2 regions of the Shinella sp. HZN7 genome follow, and region 1 is predicted to be linked to the other one. Evidence: riboswitches for the same ligand, from Rfam matches in the RefSeq annotation. Region 1 holds a riboswitch; the other holds the start of a gene.
What was found. A riboswitch is a leader RNA that binds a small molecule or an ion and turns the genes downstream of it on or off. The one in region 1 is predicted to bind cobalamin.
Positions count from the first base shown of each region.

Region 2: it holds a riboswitch for cobalamin, as region 1 does, so the genes downstream of both, shn_RS04020 (aromatic ring-hydroxylating dioxygenase subunit alpha) here and shn_RS24675 (ABC transporter substrate-binding protein) in region 1, are expected to answer to the same signal.

Region 1 is NZ_CP015737.1:489,539-501,594, forward strand. Features, by position in the region: gene shn_RS24625 (MurR/RpiR family transcriptional regulator) at 1-441, opposite strand, end outside; gene shn_RS24630 (3-keto-5-aminohexanoate cleavage protein) at 533-1,372, shown strand; partial or broken gene shn_RS24635 (NAD(P)-dependent oxidoreductase) at 1,517-2,932, shown strand; gene shn_RS24640 (hypothetical protein) at 3,003-3,374, shown strand; gene shn_RS24645 (P1 family peptidase) at 3,387-4,529, opposite strand; gene shn_RS24650 (ABC transporter permease) at 4,526-5,356, opposite strand; gene shn_RS24655 (ABC transporter permease) at 5,369-6,271, opposite strand; gene shn_RS24660 (ABC transporter ATP-binding protein) at 6,273-7,355, opposite strand; gene shn_RS24665 (spermidine/putrescine ABC transporter substrate-binding protein) at 7,520-8,590, shown strand; gene shn_RS24670 (MurR/RpiR family transcriptional regulator) at 8,647-9,501, shown strand; cobalamin riboswitch at 9,528-9,760, shown strand; gene shn_RS24675 (ABC transporter substrate-binding protein) at 9,915-10,958, shown strand; gene shn_RS24680 (iron ABC transporter permease) at 11,033-11,983, shown strand; gene shn_RS24685 (ABC transporter ATP-binding protein) at 11,980-12,056, shown strand, end outside.
Region 2 is NZ_CP015736.1:830,106-842,161, reverse strand. Features, by position in the region: gene shn_RS04050 (methyl-accepting chemotaxis protein) at 1-1,695, opposite strand, end outside; gene shn_RS04045 (crotonase/enoyl-CoA hydratase family protein) at 2,000-2,755, opposite strand; gene shn_RS04040 (acyl-CoA dehydrogenase) at 3,001-4,797, opposite strand; gene shn_RS04035 (BA14K family protein) at 4,983-5,588, opposite strand; gene shn_RS04030 (glycoside hydrolase family 25 protein) at 5,792-6,886, shown strand; gene shn_RS04025 (hybrid-cluster NAD(P)-dependent oxidoreductase) at 6,897-8,000, opposite strand; gene shn_RS04020 (aromatic ring-hydroxylating dioxygenase subunit alpha) at 8,002-9,246, opposite strand; cobalamin riboswitch at 9,350-9,548, opposite strand; gene shn_RS04015 (DUF6656 family protein) at 9,847-10,452, shown strand; gene shn_RS04010 (diguanylate cyclase domain-containing protein) at 10,469-11,536, opposite strand; gene shn_RS04005 (L-threonylcarbamoyladenylate synthase) at 11,685-12,056, shown strand, end outside.

The DNA of each region.
Region 1 (12,056 bases):
GGAGCGCAGGCCGAGGCAATAGATGCGCCGCGCGGCGCCGAGCCGGCGGGCGGCTTCCACCAGCATTTCCAGCGATTGCGGCTGCGAGAGTTGGCCGACCTGCGCGGCGATGCCGCCCAGCATGTCGGCTGCCAGCGTCTGGTCGCCCTTCAGCTTCTGGCTCTTCGCCTGCGCGCCGACGCGGCCGGCAAAGCCCGTCACGTCGCCGCGCATGGCGTCCGCATGGAGCTGGCGGATGTCCTCGTAGCCGGCAAGGCCGAGATGCTTGGCAAGCCGCGTCATGGTGGCGGGCTGCACGCCCGCCTGCCGTGCCTGCTCGCGCATGGACAACAGCGCGACCTCGCGCGGCTGGTTCAGCACATAGCGCGCGGCGGCCCGGAGCTGCTCCGACATCGTGTCGAAGGCCTGGACGATCTGGTCTGCGAGAGGGCCGTTTTGCATGGCGATCGAATACACCTTTCCAAATTGCTTTGCAACAGTTGTTTCATTAATGTAGATATATGATCCATATGAATCATATCCTGGATGCACGATGACAGATTCTCGCGAACCGCGCCGCGTGGCCATTACCGTGGCCCCGAACGGCGGCCGCCGCACCAAGGCGGACCATCCCGCCATCCCCCTGACACCGGGCGAACTGGCGCGCACTGCAGCCGAATGCCTGGACGCGGGCGCCGCCATGATCCACGTCCATGTGCGCCGACCGGATGGCCGTCATCTCCTCGATGCCGATGCCTATGGCGCGGCGATTGCGGCCATCCGCGCGGCGGTGGGCGATCGCCTGGTCATCCAGATCACCACGGAAGCGCTCGGCCTTTATGCGCCGGCCGAGCAGATCGCCGTGCTGAAGGCCGTAAAGCCGGAAGCAGCCTCGCTGGCGTTGCGGGAACTCGCGCCGGATACGGCCACCGAACCCGCCTTCGCCGAGGCGCTCTTCTGGATGAAACGGGAAAACGTCCTGCCGCAGATCATCCTCTACGAGCCGGCGGAGGCGATGCGCCTTGAAGGCATGATCCGCCGCGGCCTCGTGCCCTGGCCGAATATCCCCGTGCTCTACGTGCTCGGCCGCTATACCCTGTCCCAGACCTCGCAGCCCGTCGACCTGCTGCCCTTCCTCGCACCGGATGCGCCGCGCTTTTCGAACTGGAGCGTCTGCGCCTTCGGACGCCACGAGGCGGCCTGCGTTACTGCCGGTGCCCTGCTCGGCGGCCATGTCCGCGTCGGCTTCGAGAACAATCTCTTCAGGCCCGACGGCAGCCTCGCCGCTTCCAACGCCGACCTTGTCGAAACAGTCGCGACGGCCCTCGATCACTTCGGTCACGCGCCGTGCAGCGCTGCGGATGTGCGCGAGAGCTTTGGCGCCCCGACCTGACGCGTTTGAATGCATTGAGCTGCAAGCCTCTGCTTATGCGCCAGAGCGCCTCGGCTTGCGAGGCCCGGAAAACTGTCATACGGAAAGAAGGAGACACGCAGGAGGGGCGCCATGCAGGATCGAAACGCGGCTTTGCGGGAGGACGTGCGGCTCGACGATCCCGAGCGGGCCTATCGTGTCCTGATCGCCGACTTGATCGGCCTGCGGTTCGACGCGGAGGGGCGGCCCGATTTCAGCGAGGTCGCGGCGTATATCGAGGAAAAAGGCGGCACGTTTCACGATGCGGCCTTTGCGGGCGAGGCCCTGCCGCCCGGCATCCATTTCTTCTACCAGCCGGATATCAGCACCGAGGTGGAGATCCTGGCGCAGACGTCGCGCGGTCAATATGACGCCCTCATCGCCGCCGCGACCTTCATCCCGCGGCTGGCGGTCTTTCCGCTCGGCGGCGTGCGCATCGGCGCGGGCACCGGCAATATGGGCTCGCTCTCCTGGGGCGGTGGCAATGGCGAGGGCGGCATCGCGCCCCTCATGAATACGCCCGGCATCAACAGCCGCGCGACGGCGCAGATGGTGATGAAGGCGCTTTTGAAGGTGACGCCGGACCTGCCGGTCGATGTTCTGCACGAACGCGTGGCGAACGGCGATTTCGACACGGGCCGCGACCTCAAATCCTACCCGACCGCCAAGCTGGAGGGACGTCGCATGGCGGTCATCGGCTATGGCAATATCGGCCGTGAAGTGGCCAGGCTCGCCCGCGCCTTCGGCATGCAGGTGGCGATCCATGCGCGTCCGAAGCACCGTCAATGGATCGAGGCGGAGGGCTTTGACTACGCCAGCTATCCGGCAGAGGCCGCGAGCGGGGCGGATGCGCTGTCCGTCCATGTCGGCCTCGGCCGGCTCGATCCGGTGACGCGCGCCTATGCCAATGCCGGCATCGTCGGTGACGCCGTGCTCTCGGCGATGAACCGCGGTGCCGTCGTCGTCAACTACGACCGCGGTGAGGTGGTGGATGCCGGCGCGCTCGACCGGGCGCTCGCCTCCGGCCAGCTCCGTCATGCCGCCATCGACGCCGATCTTTTCAAGGATGCGCAGAGCGGCGCGCTCAGCGGGCCGATGCTGCCCTATCTGACGCTCGCCGCCCGGCATCCCGGCAAACTCGAACTCCTGCCTCATGCGGCGGCCGATACGGACCATCCCTCGCGCGTCGCCGGCGCCTGCCAGGCTGTCGACCAGATCATCGATGTCATCCGCCATCGCCGCGTCCGCAATCTCAAGGGCGACCTGCCGGAGGGCTATGTCGATGCCGGGGCGAAGGTGCCGCACGGCATCGGGCGCGTCACGACCGCAACGCTCGCCGCCGCCGTCGCCGATCCGCGGTTCTCCGAGCTGCACGGTGTCTCGCGCGAAATCTTCGATACGCTGGAAGCCATCGTCGAGGCGGTGGACGAGGGCATGACGCACCAGCCGGCGGCCGGCGACGTCGTTGCGCTCACCCATCTCCTGTTGCGCCAGCGGCGGCTTCTCGAAGCGCTCGGGCTGGACGGCCCGGCGGAGGCCTGAGGCGGTTCGGGGGAACTTTCGTCGTCACCGCCAGTTCCCTTCCTGACACGATCTTCAGGGAGTGACCGCCATGACCCATCAGCAAGACGAACGCGGCGATCCGCTGACCCGCACCCATGATCCCGCCCGGAAAGACTATGCCGCGCGGGAAACCCGACAGGGCGGCCTCGGGCGGCCGGTGCTGAAAGTGCTCGGCATCAGCCTGGCGCTCGCCTTCCTCGTCTGGGGGGCGGTCGAGATCTGGGGCGAAAGCGCCGATCCCACGGTCGATACGGAACAGACGTCCTCCGCCTCCGACGGCACGCAGACGCCGACCCAGGATACGATCGACGATAGCGTCCCCGGCGGTGGCGAGACCGTTCCGACGGATCGCGATCCCAATGCGGATTCCAGCACCGGCGGACAGAGCCAGCGCGTGACGCCCGACGGCACGGGCAACTGACCGCGCCGGGGATCAGGGCATGGCCGGCGCATCCGCGTGCCGGCCATATCGCTTCATCACCGCCACCAGTTCGTCGTGCCGGATGGCGTCGACGCGCAGACGGTCATGCGGCGTGCCGCCGCTGTCCTTCGCCGCCAGCATGGCATTGACGACGGCCTCCTCCACGCTTTCCACCGCCGCCAGATAGACCGGATCGAGCTGTTCGTCGTTGACCATGTCGAGGGCGAGCAGCGCCGGTGCGCGATGGGCCATCGGCTGCGGATTGGCGGTGGAGAAGGCGAGGAAGATGTCGCCGGAATTGTTGCCGCCGGGCGTGCCGTTGCGGCCGATGCCGATGGCGGCGCGGCGGGCGAGGCGCTTTAGCTGGTGCGGGGCCATCGGCAGGTCCGTGGCGATGACGACGATGATCGAGCCGCGCTCCTTGAGCTGGCTTTGCGGCGTGTTGTCCTGGAGATGTTTTCCGACCGGCACACCGCAGATCGTCAGCCAGTCGCGCTGGCCGTGGTTGGCCTGCACCAGCGTGCCGATCGTATAGTCCTTGTCTCCGACCGTGACGACACGGGAGGCGGTGCCGGTGCCGCCCTTGAAACCATAGGCGATCATGCCCGTGCCGCCGCCGCAATTGCCTTCCGCGACGGGGCCGGAGGAGAGGTTTTTCAGAGCTGCCCGGGCATCCGCCTCCGTCACCGGCATGGCATTGATGTCGCTGAGCACGCCGTCATAGGTCTCGGCGATGACAGGCATCAGCCAGAGGAAATCGCCCACCTCGTAGGTCGAGGCATAGCGCTCCAGCATCCAGCGGATCGTTGCATGATGGGTGATGCCGACGCCGTGGGTGTTGGTGATCATGACAGGCCCCAGGAACGTGCCGCCGTCCTCGATCCAGTGGGTGCCGGTCATCTCGCCATTGCCGTTGAAGCGGTGCACGCCGGCATAGACGGGGACGGGCGTCGGGCTCTCGCTATGGGGCAGGATGGCGGTGACGCCGGTGCGCACCGGGAGTTTGCGGCCGGGGCGTGGGGTTTCCTCGACAATGGTGCGGAAGCCGACGGTGATGCCTTCCACATCGGTGATGGCGTTGAACGGGCCGGTGCGGCCGGTGAAGGGCAGGCCGAGGGTGCGGGCGCGGGGTTTTGCTGTCTGGGTCATGGTCATTTCTGCCGGGAGCGGAGATAGAGGCCGAGCGAGGCGACGACGAAGGAGAAGGTCAGCATCATCACGGCGATGGCGTTGATCTCCGGCTTGATGCCGCGCCGGAGCATGGCGAAGATGAACATCGGCAGGGTCGTCACGTCGACGCCGGCGATGAAATAGGTGATCACCAGATCGTCCATCGAGATGATGAAGGCGAGCAGCGCGCCGCCGACGATGCCCGGCAGGAGCTGCGGGAACACCACCTTGCGGAAGGTCGTCCATTCGTTTGCGCCGAGATCGGCCGAGGCGTGCTCCAGCGTGCGGTCCATGCCGGCGAGCCGGGCGGAGACGACGATGAAGACGTAGGAGATCAGGAAGGTGCACTGACCGATGATGATCGTCTTCAGGCCGAGATTGACGCCGGCATTGACGAAGAAGATCAGGAGCGCGATGCCGAGAACGATATCCGGCATCAGCATCGGCATGAACATGACGACGCGGTAGAAGCGCCTGCCAAAAAAGTCGAAGCGGTAGAGGGCGATGGCGATCGCCGTGCCGAGCACGGTGGCGATCGTCGTCGTCGAGGCGGCGATCATCAGGCTGTTCCAGACGGCCTGGACGAGCTGGTCGGTCGATTCGATATAGAGCGCGTTTTCCGAGACCGTCGTCTTGAAGCCGAGGACCTGGGCGTACCATTCGGTGGTGAAGCCGGTCCAGGTCATCATGTTGATCGGGTTGGAATTGAACGAATAGACCGCGATCAGCATCAGCGGAATGTAAATGAAGGCGAAGAACAGCGCGGTATAGGCGATCAGGCTGCCGCGGGCGAGGGAGGCGAAGATCTTCATCGAAAAGCCTCCTCAGCGCCCGGTCGCGGCATCGATGCCGCGGCGACCGGAAACGATGACATAGGCGAAGAGCAGGACGAGCATCACGCTCATCACCATCATGGCGAGCGCCGAGCCGAAGGGCCAGTTGCGCGCGGCGAGGAACTGCTGTTCGATGAGGTTGCCGAGCATCATCACCTTCGCCCCGCCGAGGATGGCCGGCACGACGAAATTGCCGAGCGCCGGGATGAAGACGATCACCGCCCCGCCGGCAATGCCGGGCGCCGTCAGCGGCAGGATGATGCGCAGGAACGTGCGGATCGGCCCGGCGCCGAGATCGAGCGAGGCGCGCACCAGCGTCCAGTCGAGTTTTTCGACGCTGGCATAGACCGGCATGAACATGAAGGGGATGAAGACATAGACCATGCCAAGCACGATCGCGCCGTCCGTATAGATCAGCTCCAGCGGCCGGGCGACGACGCCGGTGTTCAGCAGCACCGCGTTGACGAGGCCGGTCTGGCGCAGGATGAGCACCCAGATGAACAGCCGCACGATCAGGCTGGTGAAGAAGGGCAGGGTGATGAGGAACAGGCAAAAGTTCTTCCAGCGTTCCGAAAGCCGGCTGATACAGAAGGCGGCCGGGTAGCAGACGAGGAGCGTGGCGACGACGGTGAGCGCCGCGATCTTCAGCGAGCGCAGGAAGATGGCGATATAGACCGGATCGAAATCCTCGAACATCGGATCGGCGAAGCCGAGGATGCGGCCGTAATTGTGCGGATACCAGGTCCACTCCACCCCGCCATAGAGGCCGGGCGCCAGAAAGCTCGTCACGATCATGATGGCGAGCGGGCCGAGGAAGAAGACGGCGAGGAACAGCGAGACCGGCCCGAGCAGCAGGCCGAGCTGGGCGCGGCGGCGAAAGGCGATCGACGACATGTCAGGCGGCCTCCGCCGGGATGAGGTGGACTGCCGCGGGATCGTAGGCAAGGCGGGCACGGCGTGACTGCTCGATCTCGCCGACGAGGTTGCGGCGCGTCGCCGGGATTTCCGCGATGACGCGCCGGCCGGTCGCCGTGCGGCCGAAAAGCTCGAAGGTGGAGCCGACGAAGACGATCTGTTCGAGGTCGACGTCGAGGGCCGGAGCGGTGTCGCCGGCCTCGGCGATGAAGAACTGTTCCGGGCGGATGAGCGCGGTCGCCGTGCCGCTCGTGCCGGCCGTCGAATGGGCGATGGAAAGGCCGTCGCCGGTGACGAGCCGCGCGCCCTCCGCCCGGCCCTCGAAGAGATTGCTCGCGCCGACGAAAGTGGCGACGAAACTGTTCTTCGGCTGGTCGTAGATGGCGCGGGGCGTATCGAGCTGCTGGATGCGGCCGCCCGAAAGGACCGCCACCCGGTCCGACATGGTCAGCGCCTCCTGCTGGTCATGCGTGACGAAGATGAAGGAGATGCCGAGCTCGTGCTGGAGCGTCTTCAGCTCGATCTGCATGGCCTGGCGCAGGTTCTTGTCGAGGGCGGAGAGCGGTTCGTCGAGCAGCAGCAGTTTCGGACGGGCGATGATGGCGCGGGCGAGCGCCACGCGCTGCTGCTGGCCGCCGGAAAGCTGGCGCGGCTTGCGGCCCTCCATGCCTTCCAGGCCGACCATGCGCAGCGCGTCTGCGACGCGCCTTGCCCGCTCCGGCCGCGCGACGCCCGCCACTTCCAGCGCATAGCCGGTGTTTTCCCCCACCGTCATATGCGGGAAGAGGGCGTAGTTCTGGAACACCGTGTTGACCGGGCGGCGATAGGGCGGGCGGTCCGTGATGTCCTCGCCGTCGATCAGGATGCGGCCGGAATCGAGCTCCACGAAGCCGCTGATCGCCTGGAGCAGGGTGGTCTTGCCGCAGCCGGACGGGCCCAGCAGCGTCAGGAATTCGTTGCGGCGCACGGTAAGGTCGATCGCGTCGAGCGCCGTCACCGTCTGTCCTTCGGGCGTGCCGAAGGCTTTCGCCGCCTTCTCCAGGCGGACTATCGAATCTCGCATCGTCGTTCCCCAAAATGTTATTAAAATAACGCTTGTGCGATTTCGATAGTTGGATACCATTTGGCCATCCAAGTCAACGGCCGAAAGAAGCCGGGACGGGAACATCCGGTGCAAAGGAAAGCACCGGGGCCACGACGGGCCAAACCATCAGAGGAGATCATTCGATGACGAAGTCTTATCGCGCCGGCGCATCCGGCCTTGGGGCATGGACGCGCCGCACCGCCTTCTCGCTCGCCGCCCTCGTGGCGACGGCAGGCATGGCGAGCGCCGCCGAACTCAACATCTACAACTGGGGCGAATACATCAATCCGGAGGTTCTGAAGAAATTCGAGGAGGAGACCCAGATCAAGGTCAACCTCTCGACCTATTCCTCCAACGAGGAAATGCTGGCGAAGATCCAGGGCGGCGCGACAGGCTACGACATCGTCTTCCCCTCCGTGCACATGCACGACATCATGGCCAAACTCGACCTTCTGGAAAAGACCGACATCAACACGTTCGAGGGCTTCAAGAACATCGATCCTGCCTTCCTGCGCGCGAAAAGCGACCCGAAGGGCGAATATTGCCTGCCCTATGCCTGGGGCTCGGTCGGCATCTTCTACAACCGCACGATCCTCGGCAAGGACGTTACCGGCTGGAAGGACCTGATCGAGACGGTGGAGGCCAAGGGGCTGAAATTCACCCTGCTCGACGACATGCGCGAGGTGCTGGCGGTCGGCCTCATGCTGAACGGCCACAAGATCAACTCCACCGACCCGGCGGAGTTGCAGCAGGCGGCCGAGACGATCATCGCCATGAAGCCCCATGTCGCGGCCTTCACCTATGACACGCGGCCGATGGTGCAATCCGGCGATGTCGCAGCCGGCCATTTCTTCGTCGGCGCGATGGTCGACGTCTTCGGCGACGAGAAGGACCTTGGCTATGTGATCCCCGAGGAGGGGGCGACCATGTACCAGGAGGACGTCTGCGTCTTGAAGACGGCTCCCAACAAGGAGAACGCCATCAAATTCCTGCAATTCTACACCCGCCCGGAAATCGCCGCGCTCAACGTCGCGCAGCAGACCAACGGCACGGCCAACGTGCCGGCGCGGGAATTGACCCCGGAAAAGATCAAGAATAGCAAGGAGATCAATCCGCCGGCCGAGACCATGGCGCGGCTCCAGATCTTCGAGGACCTGGGCCCGGCACTGCGCCAGCTCGATCGCGTCTGGACGCGCATCAAGACGGCGCAGTGAGCGCGCCGGATCCCCGCCCGTCTTTCTGGCGGGCGGGACTTTGGGGAGAGGGCGACGTGTCGAAACGCATTCTGAAGCTCGTTCAGTCCGACGACCTCCGGCGCTCCAAATCCGACAGGCTGATCGCCCACTATATCGAGCGCAACATCGCCGAACTGCCCTTCGAGACGGCGCGCTCCATCGCCCAGCGCCTCCAGGTCTCGCCCATGACCATCGGCCGGTATCTCCGCCGCATGGGGTTCGACGGGCTCGACGAACTGAAGAGCGAACTGCGCCGCGGCGGCTCCAATCCGGCCTGGGAGGTCAAGGGGCCGGTCGCCTCGCTGGAGCAGGACCGCAAGGAGGGAAAGCTTCTTGCCGGCCTCATCCAGCAGCAGATCGACAATCTCGGCCAGATCTACGCCATCACCAGCGCGCCCGAATGGCAGCAGACGATCGACGCGCTGATCGGCGCAACGGAAGTCTATGTCGCCGCCTATCAGAACGTGCGCGGCATCGCCCAGTATTTCGCCAGCCAGCTTTCCTATACGCGGCCGCGCGTGCAGTTCGTCGATGGCCTCAACGGCACCTATTCGGAACTTCTCGACGGCTCCGTCGAGGGACGGCTGCTCTTCCTGCATGACGTGCGCCGCTTTGCCGCCAAGGCGCGGCCGCTTGCGCTGGAGGCGCGGCGGGCCGGCGTGAAGGTCGTGCTGCTCACCGACGAGTTCTGCCCGTGGGGACCTGAGGTCTCCGACATCTGCCTTATCGTGCCGGGCTCGCACGGGCCGCTCTGGGACGGCGCGGCCACCATGACCGCCGTCATGGACCTCATGCTCAGCAACATCATCGTCGTCATGGGCGAGGCGGTCAGCGAGCGCGTCGATACGCTGACCCGCCTCCAGGACATCTTCGGGGATTTCGAGAGCTGAGCGCCTTGACGCTGCCAAGCGCGGCGGACTAAGGATGGATCGACGGTTCCCCGAAGGATGACTCCCAGGGGATTAATAGGGAACACGGTGCGGACGACCCAACAGGGACCCATTCCGTGGCTGCCCCCGCAACTGTAGGCGGATTGCCGCCTGTCCTTGGGACGCGTTTTGCGTCATGCCACTGCGGTTTTCCGCGGGAAGGCAGACAGGCAGCAGATATCCGTGAGCCAGGAGACCTGCCGTCAGAGCAACAATCCAAGTCACGGGCGGGGATGCCCGGAACAGGAGACGCCATGACGACCCTGGCTGCCGGAGACGGCAGGACTCCACTCGTTTTCTCCCGACCGCAATCGGTTCGCCTCCATCGGCTTACCGGCTGAGCCCGCACGCTTTCATTCATCCGGGAGAAACCCATGACCATTCTGCCTGCGGCCGCGCGTGCCGCATCCCTCGTTTTCGCCCTGGCCGGCGCCGCCGTGCTCGTCCTGTCGTCGGGCACGGCCCAGGCGGCCGCGACCCAGTATCCGCTGACGCTGGAAAACTGCGGCCGCAAGGTCACCTTCGAAAAGGCACCGGAGCGCGCCGTTTCGCTGGGCCAGAGCTCGACCGAAATCCTCTATCTCCTCGGCGTCGGCGAGCGCATGGTCGGCACGGCGGTCTGGATCGGCCCGGTGCTGTCGGGCTACGAGGACGTCAACGCCAAGGTCGAGCGCCTTGCCGACAACGATCCGAGCTTCGAGAGCGTCGTCGCCAGGAAGCCGGATCTCGTGACGGCGCAGTTCCAGTGGCATGTCGGCCCCGAGGGCATCGTCGCGACGCCCGAGCAGTTCGAGGAGCTGAACATCCCGGTCTATACCTCGCCTGCCGATTGCATCGGCAAGGACAATTCCGGTGGCGGCGACGGCGTGCGCAATACGGTCTTCACCATGGACCTGATCTACAAGGAAATCAGTGAGCTGGCGCAGATCTTTGATGTGCAGGACCAGGGCGGGAAGGTCATCGCCGACCTGAAGGCGCGCGAAGAGGCGGCCCGCAGGAAGATCGCCTCGGCGGATGGCAAGCTCTCTGCCGTCTTCTGGTTCTCCAGCGCCGAACTCGACATCGACCCCTATGTCGCCGGCCGCAACGGCGCGCCGGGCTACATCATGTCGGCGCTCGGCATCCGGAACGTCATCGAGAGCGACGAGGAATGGCCGACGGTCGGCTGGGAAACCGTCGCCAAGGCCGACCCGACGATCATCGTCGCCGGCAAGATGGAGCGCCGCCGCTTCCCCGCCGATGACGTCGCGGTCAAGCACGAGTTCCTCAAGACCGATCCCGTCGCGAGCCTGATGCCGGCCGTGAAGAACGGCCATGTCGTCGACATGGACGCCCAGGCGATGAACCCGACGATCCGCACGATCGAGGGCATCGAGGTGCTTGCCGACGCCATCGAGAAAGCCGGCCTCGCAAAGTGACGGCGGATCGCCCCATCCTGCTGCGCACGGGCGCCGCCTTCGCGGCGCTCGTGCTGCTCGTCGCCGCGCTCGGTATGGGCGCGGCGGTGGGCGAGACCGCCATTCCGCTCGATGTCGTGGCGAAGACCGTGGCGAACCGTCTCTGGCAGGCGGGGCACGCCATCGAACCGATCGACGAAGGCATCATCTGGAACTATAGGCTGAGCCGGGCCGTGGTTGCCGCCTGCTGCGGTTCGGCGCTCGCGCTCTGCGGCGTGATCCTGCAGTCGCTGCTGCGCAATGCGCTCGCCGATCCCTACATTCTCGGCATTTCCGCCGGCGCCTCCACCGGGGCGGTGGCCGTGGCGATCCTCGGCATCGGCGCCGGCATCCTGACGCTGCCGATCGGCGCCTTTCTCGGGGCGCTCGTCGCCTTCGGCCTCGTCAGCGCGCTTGCGGTGCGCGCGGGCCGCGGCACGGGGGCGATCATCCTTGCGGGTGTCGCCGGCTCGCAGCTCTTCAACGCGCTGACCTCCTTCATCGTGACGAAGGCGGCCAATGCCGAGCAGGCGCGCGGCATCATGTTCTGGCTGCTCGGCAACCTCTCGGGCGTGCGCTGGCCGGATGTCTGGCTGGCGCTGCCGGTCGCGCTTCTCGGCCTTGTCGTCTGCCTCTGGCATGCCCGCGCGCTCGATGCCTTCACCTTCGGCACGGAATCGGCGGCCTCGCTCGGCATTCCGGTGCGGCGGGTCTATGTCGTGCTGATCGCCGTCTCGGCGCTGATGACGGCCGTGATGGTCTCCATCGTGGGGTCGATCGGCTTCGTCGGGCTCGTCATTCCCCATGCCGCGCGCATGGTCGTCGGCGTCCGGCACGGGCTGCTGCTGCCGGCCTCGGCGCTGATCGGCGCGGTCTTCATGATCGCCGCGGACGTGCTGTCGCGCGTCATCATTCCCGGCCAGGTGCTGCCCATCGGCGTCATCACGGCGCTGTTCGGCGCCCCGGCCTTCGCGCTCATCCTCAGCCAACGGAGGTCGGCCCTGTGACCCTTTCGGCAAAAGGCCTCTCCTGGTCGGCCGGCGGCACGACCATCCTGTCGGACGTCTCGCTCGACGTGCG
Region 2 (12,056 bases), on a different replicon from region 1:
CTGGGCGACGACGGCAAAACCCTTGCCGGCCTCGCCCGCGCGGGCCGCTTCCACGCCGGCATTGAGCGCGAGAAGGTTGGTCTGGAAGGCGATGTCGTCGATGACGCCGATGATGTTGGAGATCTCGTGCGAGGACTTCTCGATGCCCTGCATGGCCGAGACGGCGCGGCGCACCACCTCGCCGGATTTTTCAGCGCCCTCCCGGGTGCGCGAGACGAGCGAACCGACCTCCTCGGCGCGGCGGGTGGAGTCCTTCACGGTGGTGGTGATCTCCTCCAGCGCGGCGGCGGTTTCCTCGACGGAAGCCGCCTGCTGCTCCGTGCGGCGGGCGAGATCGTCGGCGGCCGAGCGGATCTCGGTGGCGCCGGCATCGATGGCGCGGGCGTTCTGGCCGACCGTCGTCATCGCCGTGTGCAGCCTGGTGAGGGAGTGGTTGAAGTCGGTGCGCAGGCGATCGAGATGGCCGGCGAAGGGTTCCTCGATGCGATGGGCGAGATCGCCGTCGGCAAGGCGGCCGAGGCCGTCCGCCAGCGCCTCGACGGCGTGCTGGATCTCGCCGGCTTCGCGCGCCTTGACGGCCTCGCGCTCGCGGCGCTCGCTTTCGGAGAGCACGCGGCCTTCTTCGGCGGCGTTTTCCAGGCGGGTGCGCTCGATGGCATTGTCGCGGAAGACGGCGACGGCGGCGGCCATCTGGCCGATCTCGTCGGTGCGGTCCTCGCCGGGAATGGCCGCGGTGACATCGCCCGAGGCGAGCTTGTCCATGGCGAAGGTCATGTCCTTGACCGGGCGCACGACGAGGCGGGAGAGCACGGTGGCGAGGAAGCCCATCATGACGACGACGGCGAGGATGGTGGCGATCGTCGCGGCGATGCGGAACTGGTCGATCGCCGCATAGGCCATGCCGCTGTCGATGGTGAAGCCGAGATACCATTCGACCGACGGCAGGCCGGTGACCGGCACGAAGGAGACCAGCACCGGCTTGCCGGCATAGGTCGTATGGGCGATGCCGCCGCCGATGGCCGGCGTTGCCGCCGGGAAGGCATCGGCGAGCGTCTTGGTGACGAGCGCCTTGTCCTGATGCACGAGGATCTGGCCGTTCTTGCTGACGAGGAAGGCGAAGCCCGTGCCGCCGAGATCGACCGAATTGACCATGTCGACGAGCGACTTCAGCGAGAAATCGCTGCCGGCGACGCCGAGCAGCTTGCCGTCATGCTTGACGGGCGTCGCGGCGCTGATGATCAGGTCGTTGGTGGAGGCGTCGATATAGGGCTCGGTCAGGACGCTGGCATTGGCCTTGACGGCATCCTGATACCACGGGCGCTGGCGCGGGTCGTAGCCCTCGGGCATCTGCGACTTCGGCCACATGGTGAAGAGGCCCGTCTCGTCGCCGACATAGGTGGTCATGAACTGGCTGACGAGCACGTCGTTCTGTAGCACGGCCTCGATGCCGGCGGCGTCGACGACCTTGCCGGCGGCATTGCCGGCCATTTCGGTCAGCGAGACGCGGGCGTTCAGCCAGTTGGCGATGCTCTGGGCGGCCTGCTTGCCGGAACTATCGATGCTTTCCTCGACGGATTTCGTCAAGACGCTGCGCTGCAGGCTGTCGATATAGAGGGAGAAGCCGGTGAAGGCGGCGACGACGACGAGGGACGCGACGACGAGGATGCGCGTCATCAGATTGGAGCGCTTGGCCATGGAGAGGGTGTTCCTTCGGGCGCCGGCGCCGAAACCGGCGGGGACGCGATGCTGAACGACATGCCGGAAGGCGGAAATCGGGCGCATCATGCGGCCGCCGGCCGGAAAGCCGGAGAATGCCGCACGATAGGAAAACGTGTTTAAGGCACTGTTAAAATTGATAGACCATAAATCGGGTGCACCCGGTGCCTGCGAAGCAGGCGCCGGCAGGGCATCCGGACGGAAGGCGCCGGAAAGCGTGCCGATCCGTCCGCCTGCCTGTCTGTTGCCGGAAAGACCGGCTCGCCCTTTTGCGGGAATTGCTCTAGCGGCGGGCCATGAAGGCCTCGAAGGCGGCGCGCGCTTCCGGGCTCTTCAACTGCGCCGCGAAATGTCCGGCCTCCTCGTCGATGCGCCTTGCCACTTCCGCGCCGTCTCCCCGGATGAGGGTGCGGGCGATGGCGAGCGCCTTCGGCGGCTTGGCGGCGAGGCGCGCGGCGGCGGCGAGCGTCTCGCGCTCCACCGCGGCGGGCTCGACCACGGCGTAGACGAGGCCCGCATCCCGCGCGGCGGTGGCGGAAAAGCCCTCGCCGGCGGCGAGCAGCGCGAAGGCGCGCTGGTGGCCCATCAGGCGGGGCGCGAGAAGGCTGGAGGCCGCCTCCGGCACCAGCGCCAGATCGACGAAGGGCGTGCGGAACTCGGTGCGGATCGAGGCATAGGTGAGATCGCAGTGCAGATGGATCGTCGTGCCGATGCCGATCGCCAGGCCATCGACGCCGGAAACCAGCGGCTTGCCGTGCGCGGCGAGCGCATGGAGGAAGTCGATCACCTCGCGGCCCATCGTGCCGCCCATGGCGAAGGCGAGGAAATCGTTCAGGTCGTTGCCGGCGGAAAAGCAGCCCTCGCTGCCGAGGAAGACGGTGGCGCGCATCGTCTCGTCCGCATCACCCGCCGTCAGCGCGTCCGTCATCGCCTGGTACATGGCGCGGGTGATGGCGTTCTTCTTGTCGGGGCGGTTGAGGCGGATCACCTGGACGCCGGGGGCCGTTTCCGGGCGCTCGATCAGGATGGGGTCGGTCATGGGTATCGGTTTCCTTCATCGGATGGCAGTCACTCGGGTGCCGGATCCCCCCTCTGCCCTGCCGGGCATCTCCCCCTCAAGGGGGAGATTGGTCGGGGCCGCCGTTCCGCCCATCTCCGGCGTTGCCGGTTGAGCGAGGTTTCGCCTCCTGCTGATCTCCCCCTTTGAGGGGGAGATGCCCGGCAGGGCAGAGAGGGGTGTCGCGGCAGCTACAGTCTCTCACTTCGCTGGCAGCCCAAGCATTCCTATTCCAGCACCAAACGCGCGGCTTCCAGGCTTCCCGCACCGGAAACCACCCGGTCCCGCAGCGCCGCCGTCTCACTGAGGATATTCTCCGCGGCGAAGCGGCACAGCGCGGCGCGTTCGCCGTTGCGGCCGTCGCCAACGTCGGCGAGCGCGCCCTTGGCGAGATAGGCGCCGGTCAAGACCAGGCCGAAGAGGCGCTGGTAGGGTGTGGCACCGGCGAGCGCTTCGGCCTGTTTCCCTTCCGCCAGCGTGGCGAGCAGCCATTCGCTCGCCGCTTCGAGATCGGAAATGGCGGCCTCGAGGCGGGCGGCGGTCTCGCCGAGGGCTGGCGCATTCGCCTGCCCGGCCTTGGCCGCGATCTCCCGCAGTTCGGCGATGAAGCCGCGCAGATGGTCGCCGTTCGAGAGCGGCAGCTTGCGCGTGACGAGGTCGATGGCCTGGATGCCGTTGGTGCCCTCGTAGATCGGCGCGATGCGGGCGTCGCGGTAGAGGCGGGCCGCGCCCGTCTCCTCGATGTAACCCATGCCGCCATGCACCTGCACGCCAAGCGAGGCGACGTCGACGCCGGCATCGGTGGCGAAGCTCTTGGCGATGGGGGTGAGCAGGCTCGCCCGCTCGGCCCAGTGCTTCGCCTCCACGCCGTGGCTCATGTCGACGGCGTGGGCGCAGGTATAGGTGATGGCGCGGGCGCCCTGGGTGAGCACCTTCATGGTCAGAAGCATGCGGGCGACGTCGGGATGCTCGATGATCGGGCTCATGCCCGAACCTTGGCCCCCATCCTTGCCGGCTCCCTGCCAGCCGGGCGCCTTGCCCTGCGTGCGCTCCTTCGCATAGGCGATCGCCTTCTGCGTCGCCGATTCCGCGATCGCCACGCCCTGCATGCCGACGGCAAGGCGGGCGTTGTTCATCATGGTGAACATGCAGGCAAGGCCCCGGTTCTCCTCGCCGACCAGCCAGCCGATGGCGCCCGGTTCGTCACCGAAGCGGCCGTCGCCGTAGATCATCGTGCAGGTGGGCGAGCCGTGGATGCCCAGCTTGTGCTCGATAGAATGGCAATGGGCGTCGTTGCGGGCTCCAAGCGAACCATCGTCATTGACGAGGAACTTCGGCACGAGGAAGAGCGAGATGCCGCGCGTGCCGGCGGGCGCATCCGGCAGGCGGGCGAGCACCAGATGCACGATGTTGTCCGTGAAATCGTGCTCGCCATAGGTGATGAAGATCTTCTGGCCGAAGAGGCGGTAGGTGCCGTCGCCGCGCCGCTCGGCGCGGGTCTTCATCACGCCGAGGTCCGAGCCGGCATGGGGCTCGGTGAGGTTCATCGAGCCCATCCATTCGCCTGACACCATCTTCGGCAGATAGGTGGATTTCAGGTGATCCGAGCCGTGCGCCGCCAGCGCCTCGATGGCGCCGATCGTCAGCGTCGGGCCGATCGCAAACGCCATGGAGCCGCTGTTCCACATTTCGAGGGCGGCGACATGCAGCATGTGCGGCAGGCCCTGCCCGCCGAAATCGGGCGAGGCCGTCAGCGAGTTCCAGCCGCCCTCCGCCCAGGCCTTGTAGAGCGCCGGCCAGCCGTTGGGCATCTTCACCGCGCCATCGACAAGGCGGGCGCCCTGCCTGTCGCCGATCTCGGCGAGCGGGGCCACCTCCTCGGTGGCGAAACGGCCGGCTTCGGTGAGGATGGCATCGACGAGGTCGTCCGAAAGGTCGCCGAGATGGCCGCCGTCCAGCGCGGGCGCAAGGCCCGCCACATGCTTCAGCGTGAACGCAATCTCCTCGACCGGCGCCTTGTACATCTCTATCCTCCTCCCGACCGCCCTGCCCGCTGTGGCGGGGCGACTTGCTGGCGGACAGATTATTTATTTTTACGTAAACGTCAACGAAGATCGATACCCGAAACGGAAACGGGCCGGCCGGTCAAAGACCGGTCAGCCCGTTCCAGGTGCCGGGGGGACCATCCGGCACGGAGAGGTTCGCCCTGTCAGCTATAGGGCGAGATGCACTGGCGACGCGGGCCGTTATAGGGCTGGAACGTGTTGTCGTAAGCCCTGTACGAACGGTAGCGGTTTGCACACCAGTTCACATGCGCGCTGCCGCCACCCACATAGGTCCGGTCGTTGGCGATCGCACCACCGATGATGGTGCCGACGCCGAAGGCGGCGAGCGGGAACCAGAAACCGTCATGGTAGCGATAGCCCGGGCGCTGGTAGCGATAGCCGCGATGGCCGCGATACCAGCCGTAACGGTCGCCGCGGTCACGCCAGCCGACATCCCGGTCGCGATTGCGGCGGTTGTCGCGCCAGCCGCTGTCGCGATTCCCGAAATTCTCGATGCGACGGTTGCGCTCGCGCGTGCTCATGCGATTGTAATTGCGCCGGACGTCGCGCGAATTGCCATCGAATCGGAAATTGCGCTTCAGCCAGAACGGGCGCTCGCCATCACGCACAAGCTGCACATCGTTGCCGCCGGCCGCGGTCGTCTGGACCTTGGGAACCGCAAGCGGCATGGCGCCGGCGGGCACGACCGGCGTGGCGGCGAAGAGCGCCGACATGGTCACAGCCAGGCATTTGTTGAGAAACGTCATGATACTTCTCCCTAACGGTGCCTTTCGATCGTTGCTCGAACGGCAATTTGAACGCGAAACGCACCAAAGTCCCTTTCGTTCCATATGCGGTCTTGCGGTGGGCGATTCAATGCTCGGCGCGCGGTTTTGTGCGCGTTAGCCGTCCGTTAACCATGTTTGGCTCACCATGGTCGCTTGCGCAGGCGCGAAATCGACCAGGAGCCTCCATGAACCCGAAGCATCTTTCCGGCCTCGCCGCCCTTCTCTTGCTGGCGGCCCTGCCCTTTCCCGCCACCGCGGCCAGCGTGGAGCCGTGGAAGAAGCCGGAAAACGCCATCGTCATCGATGCCTATGAACTGAACGAGATCGACTGGTCGGAAATGCTCTCCGACACGCGCATCGCCGGCTTCATCTCCAAGGCCTCCGACGGCCTGCCGGAAAGCTTCAGTTGCAAGGGCGAGCATGGCGGCGACACGGTGGCGCATTGCAAGACCATGTGGCGCAAATATGCGGTGAGCCGCGAGCTCTACCAGACGCGCCGGCTGCTTGCCCGCTCGAAGGGGCTGCTGTGGGGCGCCTATCACCTCGCCCGGCCGGGCAATCCGGTCGACCAGGCCAATCATTTCCTCGACTATGCCAATCCGCAGGACGACGAGATGATGGTGCTGGACATCGAAGGCATCGATCCCGACGCCTACATGTCACTGGAGGATGCCCAGGTCTTCGCCGGCCATATCAGGACGCGCACGGGCCGCTACCCGGTGCTCTACACCAACCATTCGACCGCCCGGCACATCGCGCTCAACCGCGACAAGTACCGCATCCTCTCGCGCCTGCCGCTCTGGTACGCCCGCTACAAGCCCGGCATCGAGGGCGCCTTCCCGATGGGCAACTGGGACAATTACGCGCTCTGGCAATTCTCCGCCGGCGTCAACTGCTCGAAGCGGCGCTGCCCCTACCGGGTGAAGGGCGCGCTGACCGATATCGACGTCAACGTGGCACCGATGACGAAGGCGGCGCTCGGCAAGGCCTGGGCCTTCGGCGAACTCCTGCCGGAAAAGCCCTTCGAGCCCGTCGACGAGATGCTCACCGCCTCCATCCCGGCGGGCGGCGCCTTCAAGGCCACGGTGACGGCCGAAGCCGAAGCCGGCACCGGGGCGCAGACGGTCGGCGCCGTCACGCTCGCCTCGGGTGCGGTGGCCTCGTTCCCCGTCGCCGTGACGGCGGAGGTCCGCGCCGGCATCATGGCGAAGGGCACCGCGACCACCACGCTCGGCCGCCGCCTGGTCGAGGTCACGCCGCTGAACTACCAGGATTTCTGAGGTCCCGTTCCTACGCCTCGATCTGCACATCCCCGATGGGCCGCGAGCAGCAGGCGAGGATGTAGCCCTCCTCGATCTCGTCATCGAGGATGCCGCCATTGTGGCGCATGTCCACCTCGCCCGAAACCTTCATGACCCGGCAGGTGCCGCAAAGGCCACCCTCGCAGGCCGCGCCGATGCGCACGCCCGCAGCGCGCGCCGTCTGCAGGATCGTCTGGCCGGGCGGGCATTGGGCGTCCTTGCCGGCCATGGTGAAGGTCACGGTAGAAACGGCGTTGGCATCGATCTCCTGCTCGCCGGCGCCCGCGCGGATGGCGATCGCCTCCGGGGCGGGCGCGGCGGCCGGCTGGAAGCTCTCCTCGTGGTAGCGGTCCATGTTGAAGCCGCAGACTTTCAGCATGTCGCGCACGCCGCGCATGAAGGGCTCCGGGCCGCAGCAGAAGACGGTGCGGTCGCGGAAATCGGGCGCGAGCAGCGAGAGGCGCGCTGCATCGATCCGGCCACGCAGGCCATGCCAGCCGTCGCGCGGATTGTGCCCCTCGACGACGAAGCCGAGCGCAAGGTTCGGCATCTGGGCGGCGAGGCATTCCAGCTCCGCCTTGAACAAGAGGTCCTCGGGCTTGCGGGCACAGGTGATGAAGGCGACGTCGGACTGCGGCGCGCAATCCGACATCCAGCGCGTCATGGACATCATCGGCGTGACGCCGGAACCCGCCGAGATGAAGAGGTACTTTTCGGCGGGATAGCGCACGAGGGAGAAGTCGCCGAGCGGGCCGAAGGCCTTCAGGCGCATGCCGGGGCGCAGGGTGTCGAACATCCAGCGCGTGCCGATCGAGCCCTTCTGCGCCTTCACCGTCACGGAAACGGAGAAGGGCCGCGAGGGCGTCGAGGAGAGCGTATAGGTCCGCATGACGGGTTCGTCTTCCGACACCGGCAGCTCCAGCGTGACGAACTGGCCCGGCAGGTAGCGGAACCAGTTGTCGCGATCGGAGCGGAAGGTGAAGGTCATCACATCCGATGTCTCCACCGTGGCGGCGATGCATTCCAGCATGTGCTGGCGGTCGTTCCACGGATGAAGCTCGTCAAAGTGGCGGAAATGGCTGGCGATCGTCATGTCAGGCCACCCGCGAGAGCGGCTTTTTGGCGCCGTCGAGCCGGTCGATCATGAAATTCGCATACCATTCGACGAACTGCATGACGCCGCCCTCGTCCTCCGGCGAATAGGGGCCGGGCTGGTAGGCCGGGGAGCGGATGCCGAAGGCGTTTTCCTCGACGATGCGGCGGTCCTGGTCGTTGGTCTCGGTCCAGACATGGGTAAGCTCGTCGAGACGGTAATCGACGCCCTCGACGGCATCCTTGTTGACGAGCCACTTGGTCGTGACCTGCGTCAGCTCGGGGCCGAGCGGTAGCACGCGGAAGGTTATGGCGTGGTCGGCGAGCACGTGGTTCCACGTCGTCGGGTAGTGGAACAGCAGGAGCGTGCCGATATGGCTTTCCAGGACATCGTTGGAGAGCGGTCGCTGGACGGCGCGGGCACCGGACATGGTGTAGCTTTCGGCCTCCTGGATGAGCGGCATGCGCGCGGCGCGGAACTGGCCGGTCGGCGACATGCGGAATTCGCTCGGCAGGCCCGCCGCCTCGCATTTTTCCCAGTGCGCGGCGATGACGGGATCGTCCTTGGCACCCTGCACGCCGGTGGCGCTCGGGGCTTCCGGATAGGTGCGGCAGAGTTCGGGATGGTTGGCGGCGCAATGGTAGCACTCGCGGTTGTTCTCCCAGACGAGCTTCCAGTTGCCCTTCTCGACGATCGTGCTTTCGAAGGCGACCTTCGTCTCGCCGAGACGGTGACGGGCGAGATAGGGCTCGACCAGCGCGCGGAAGGCGGAGAAATCCGGCGCCTCGTCGGCGAGGCAGATGAAGATATAGCCGCCGACGGTTTCGCAGTGCACGCGCTTCAGGCCGTGCTGGCTCTTGTCGAAATCCTCGGCCATGTGACGGGCGAAGAGCAGCGAGCCATCCAGTTCGTAGGTCCACTGGTGATAGGGACAGACGAGCTTTGCGGAGGATCCCCGGTGCTGCGTGCAGACGCGCGAGCCGCGGTGGCGGCAGGAATTGTGCAGGGCGCGCACGGTGCCCGTGCGGTCGCGGGTGATGACGACGGGGTAGTCGCCGACCTGCACGGTGAAATAGTTGCCGGCCTTCGGGATCTCGCAGTCATGGCCGATGAACAGCCAGTCGCGATACCAGATCGTCTCCAGGTCCAGCTTGTAATGGTCGGGGTCGATGTAGAAGGCCTGCTCGAGGCTGTGGCCCTCGCGCCGGTTCTTGAGCTTGCGGAGCACGTCGCTGCTGATGTCCATGCCGGATCCTCGATATCAAATTGGGGATGAGGCGCACGGAAGGAGACGGCATCCGGGCGCGGGGGCGCACGGACTGCACGCTTCCCGGCCGCCCGCCGCAGCCAGTCACGATCACACCCAAGGCTGGTTTCCGGGCTCAGGAGCGTCCTTCCGGACCATCGCGGCGCCTTCCCGGACCTTTCCGTCCAGTGGCGTCTCGCCGCGCTTTTCTCCTCCACCGTTGCGGGGGCAGCGCCGGATTTCAACCGGCTTCCCAATTCTCCGCTCTTCGTCAGAACGGCACCTCGAGTGTTCTTATCTAAGCGCAAGATTCAGCAAACGACATGTCAGATAGCGACATGCCATTCCGATTTGACGACAGGAGACAAACGATGCCCGGCGAGATGTTCACGGTTGTTACTGCATATATTTCAATCAATTATGCCAAAATAACAGGCACCAAAGCCACGCCAGGGGCAACCTGGCGGGCGCGCCGACACAATTGTCATATTGCGACCCATCCGAAACATGCGGAAAAAGAGGGAGCGGCCCGGCAAGGAATGTTTAACGCCGTTTCCATAAACTTCACCGCATCGGGGCGTGAGGATGGAGTGCCGGCGCGTGCAGCAAACCAAGTTCCGTTATTACGACGCGGTCGCCTACAAGCGCGCGAACCAGCCGAAACCGGCCGTCCATACCGAGTTCCTGCGCACCGGCCGCATCGACCGGAACACAAGCTGGAGCCCGAGCGAGAAGCGATATCTCAGCTACCATGAGGTGGCCGAGCGCACCGGCCGCAAGCTGGAGAATGCCGGCATTGTCACGCATGACCGCATCAACGGCTTCCATCAGTCGATCCGCTTTCCCAAGCTGATCTTCCACCGTACGCTCGCCCGGACGCCGCATCTCGGTTATTGCCACATCACCGTCGCCAATTCCCGCTTCGCGGAATTCGAGAACGTGCAATGGGCCTTCTACATGGCCAATTTCTTCGCCGAGATCGGCGAGGAGGAACAGTTCTTCGCCGATATCTCGAAGAAGGCGGGGCGCATGTATTTCGCCGTCGCCATCACGCCGGCCGAGGAGGAAGGCCGGCTGCAGATCGACCGCAAGGTGCGCGGCAACGGCGTGCTCTTCCGCACCGACGATCCGAAGCTCGCCATGAAGAACGTGCTCATGCTCGGCGCACGCGACGAGGCGCTGCGCAAGATCATCCGCGCGCTTTAGGCTCCCTCCCCCTCCATCAGGCGGGCCGGTAGATCAGCCATTCCTTGCCGGCAGGCACCTCGTCGCCGCGGCCGTAGACGACGATCTGGTCGCCGCCCGCGCTGCGTGCCTCCGCCAGCGCGCGCTCGCAGGCCGAGGAAAGGTCGAGCGCGCTGTCGGCGCTCTCCGTCATGCACACGCCCGCCGAAAGCGTCAGGTGGCCGAGATTGCGGCCGGTGCGCGGATCGCGCAGCGCCACCGTCTGGAAGGCGGCGCGCAGGAGGTCGATCAGCCGTGTCACCTCGCCCGCATCGGCGGTGTGGAACACGAAGCCGAAGCGCAGGCCGTCGAAGCGCACGGCAAGCTCGCCGGCCGGGAAGGCCTGGCGGATGAGGCCACCATAGAAGGTGACGAGATGGTCCGATAGGGCCTCGATCTGGCCGGGGGAGAAGCGGCGCTCGGCATCCACCTCGGCAATGGCAACGCCGCAGAGCATCGGCAGGGAGGGATTGGCATAGACGCGGGCGAGCGCCTTGTTGAAGGCGCGGCGGTTGCCGAGCTTGGTCGGCGGATCGACGAACTTCATCGCCTCGAACTCCGCCATCTCCTTCTGGATGCCGTCCATGACGGCCGATTGCGCGGCAACCTTCTCCGCCATTTCCGCCGTGTGGGTGACGCGCAGTTCCGTTGCGCGCTGCAGCGCCTCCAGCGAGGAGCCGAGCGCGCCCTCCCCGAGGCTGCCGGCATCGCGGATGACCTGCGAGGCCTCGCCGATCAGGCGGCCGTAATCCGACAGCGAGCTGCGCTCCTGGCTGAGCAGGTCCATGAAATTGGCCATCTCGTTGCTGATGGCGCCGGCCGAGCGCTGCAGCACGCCTGCCTCGTGGTGGTGCGGCAGGTATTTGCGGCCGAGTTCGTCGAGCGCGGCTTGCGTCTTGTATTTGCCGAGCGCGATGAAGTCGCGCACCAGATCGGGATTGCAGCCGGCATAGGCCTCGTAGACCAGCTCGTAATTGCGCGGCAGCCCGTCTATGCCCATCTGCTTCATGGCCGTTGCGACGCGCAAGGCGATGTCGGTCGTCGAGGATTTCTTGTGCGCCATCATTGCGAACCTGCTGCTGGATCTTTCAACCTTCCATAGCAGCCACCGCTTTCGGCCGATCTAATCCGGTCGCTCGCATTTTAGGCAATCGGCGACCCTTGGCTTTTGCCGGAAAAGCCCTGTAAAGGAAGCCCCGACAAGGAAGGGCGACATGGCGGACATCGTGGATACGCGGACGGATGCGGAGGCGGCGCTCGCAAGGGCCTGCGAGGCGCTGGGCCGGGGCGTGCCGGTCGCCATTCCCACCGAGACGGTCTACGGCCTTGCCGCCGACGCCACCAACCCGCTGGCCATCACCCGCATCTACGAGATGAAGGGCCGGCCGCGCTTCAATCCGCTGATCTGCCACATGGCGGACCTTGCCATGGCGGAGGAGCACGCGGTCTTCGATCCGCTGTCGCGCATGATCGCCGAGGCCTTCTGGCCGGGGCCGCTGACGCTCGTGCTGCCGATCCGGCCGGAAAGCGCCATCCACCCGCTTGCCCGCGCCGGGCTCGACACGATCGGCATCCGCGTGCCCAAG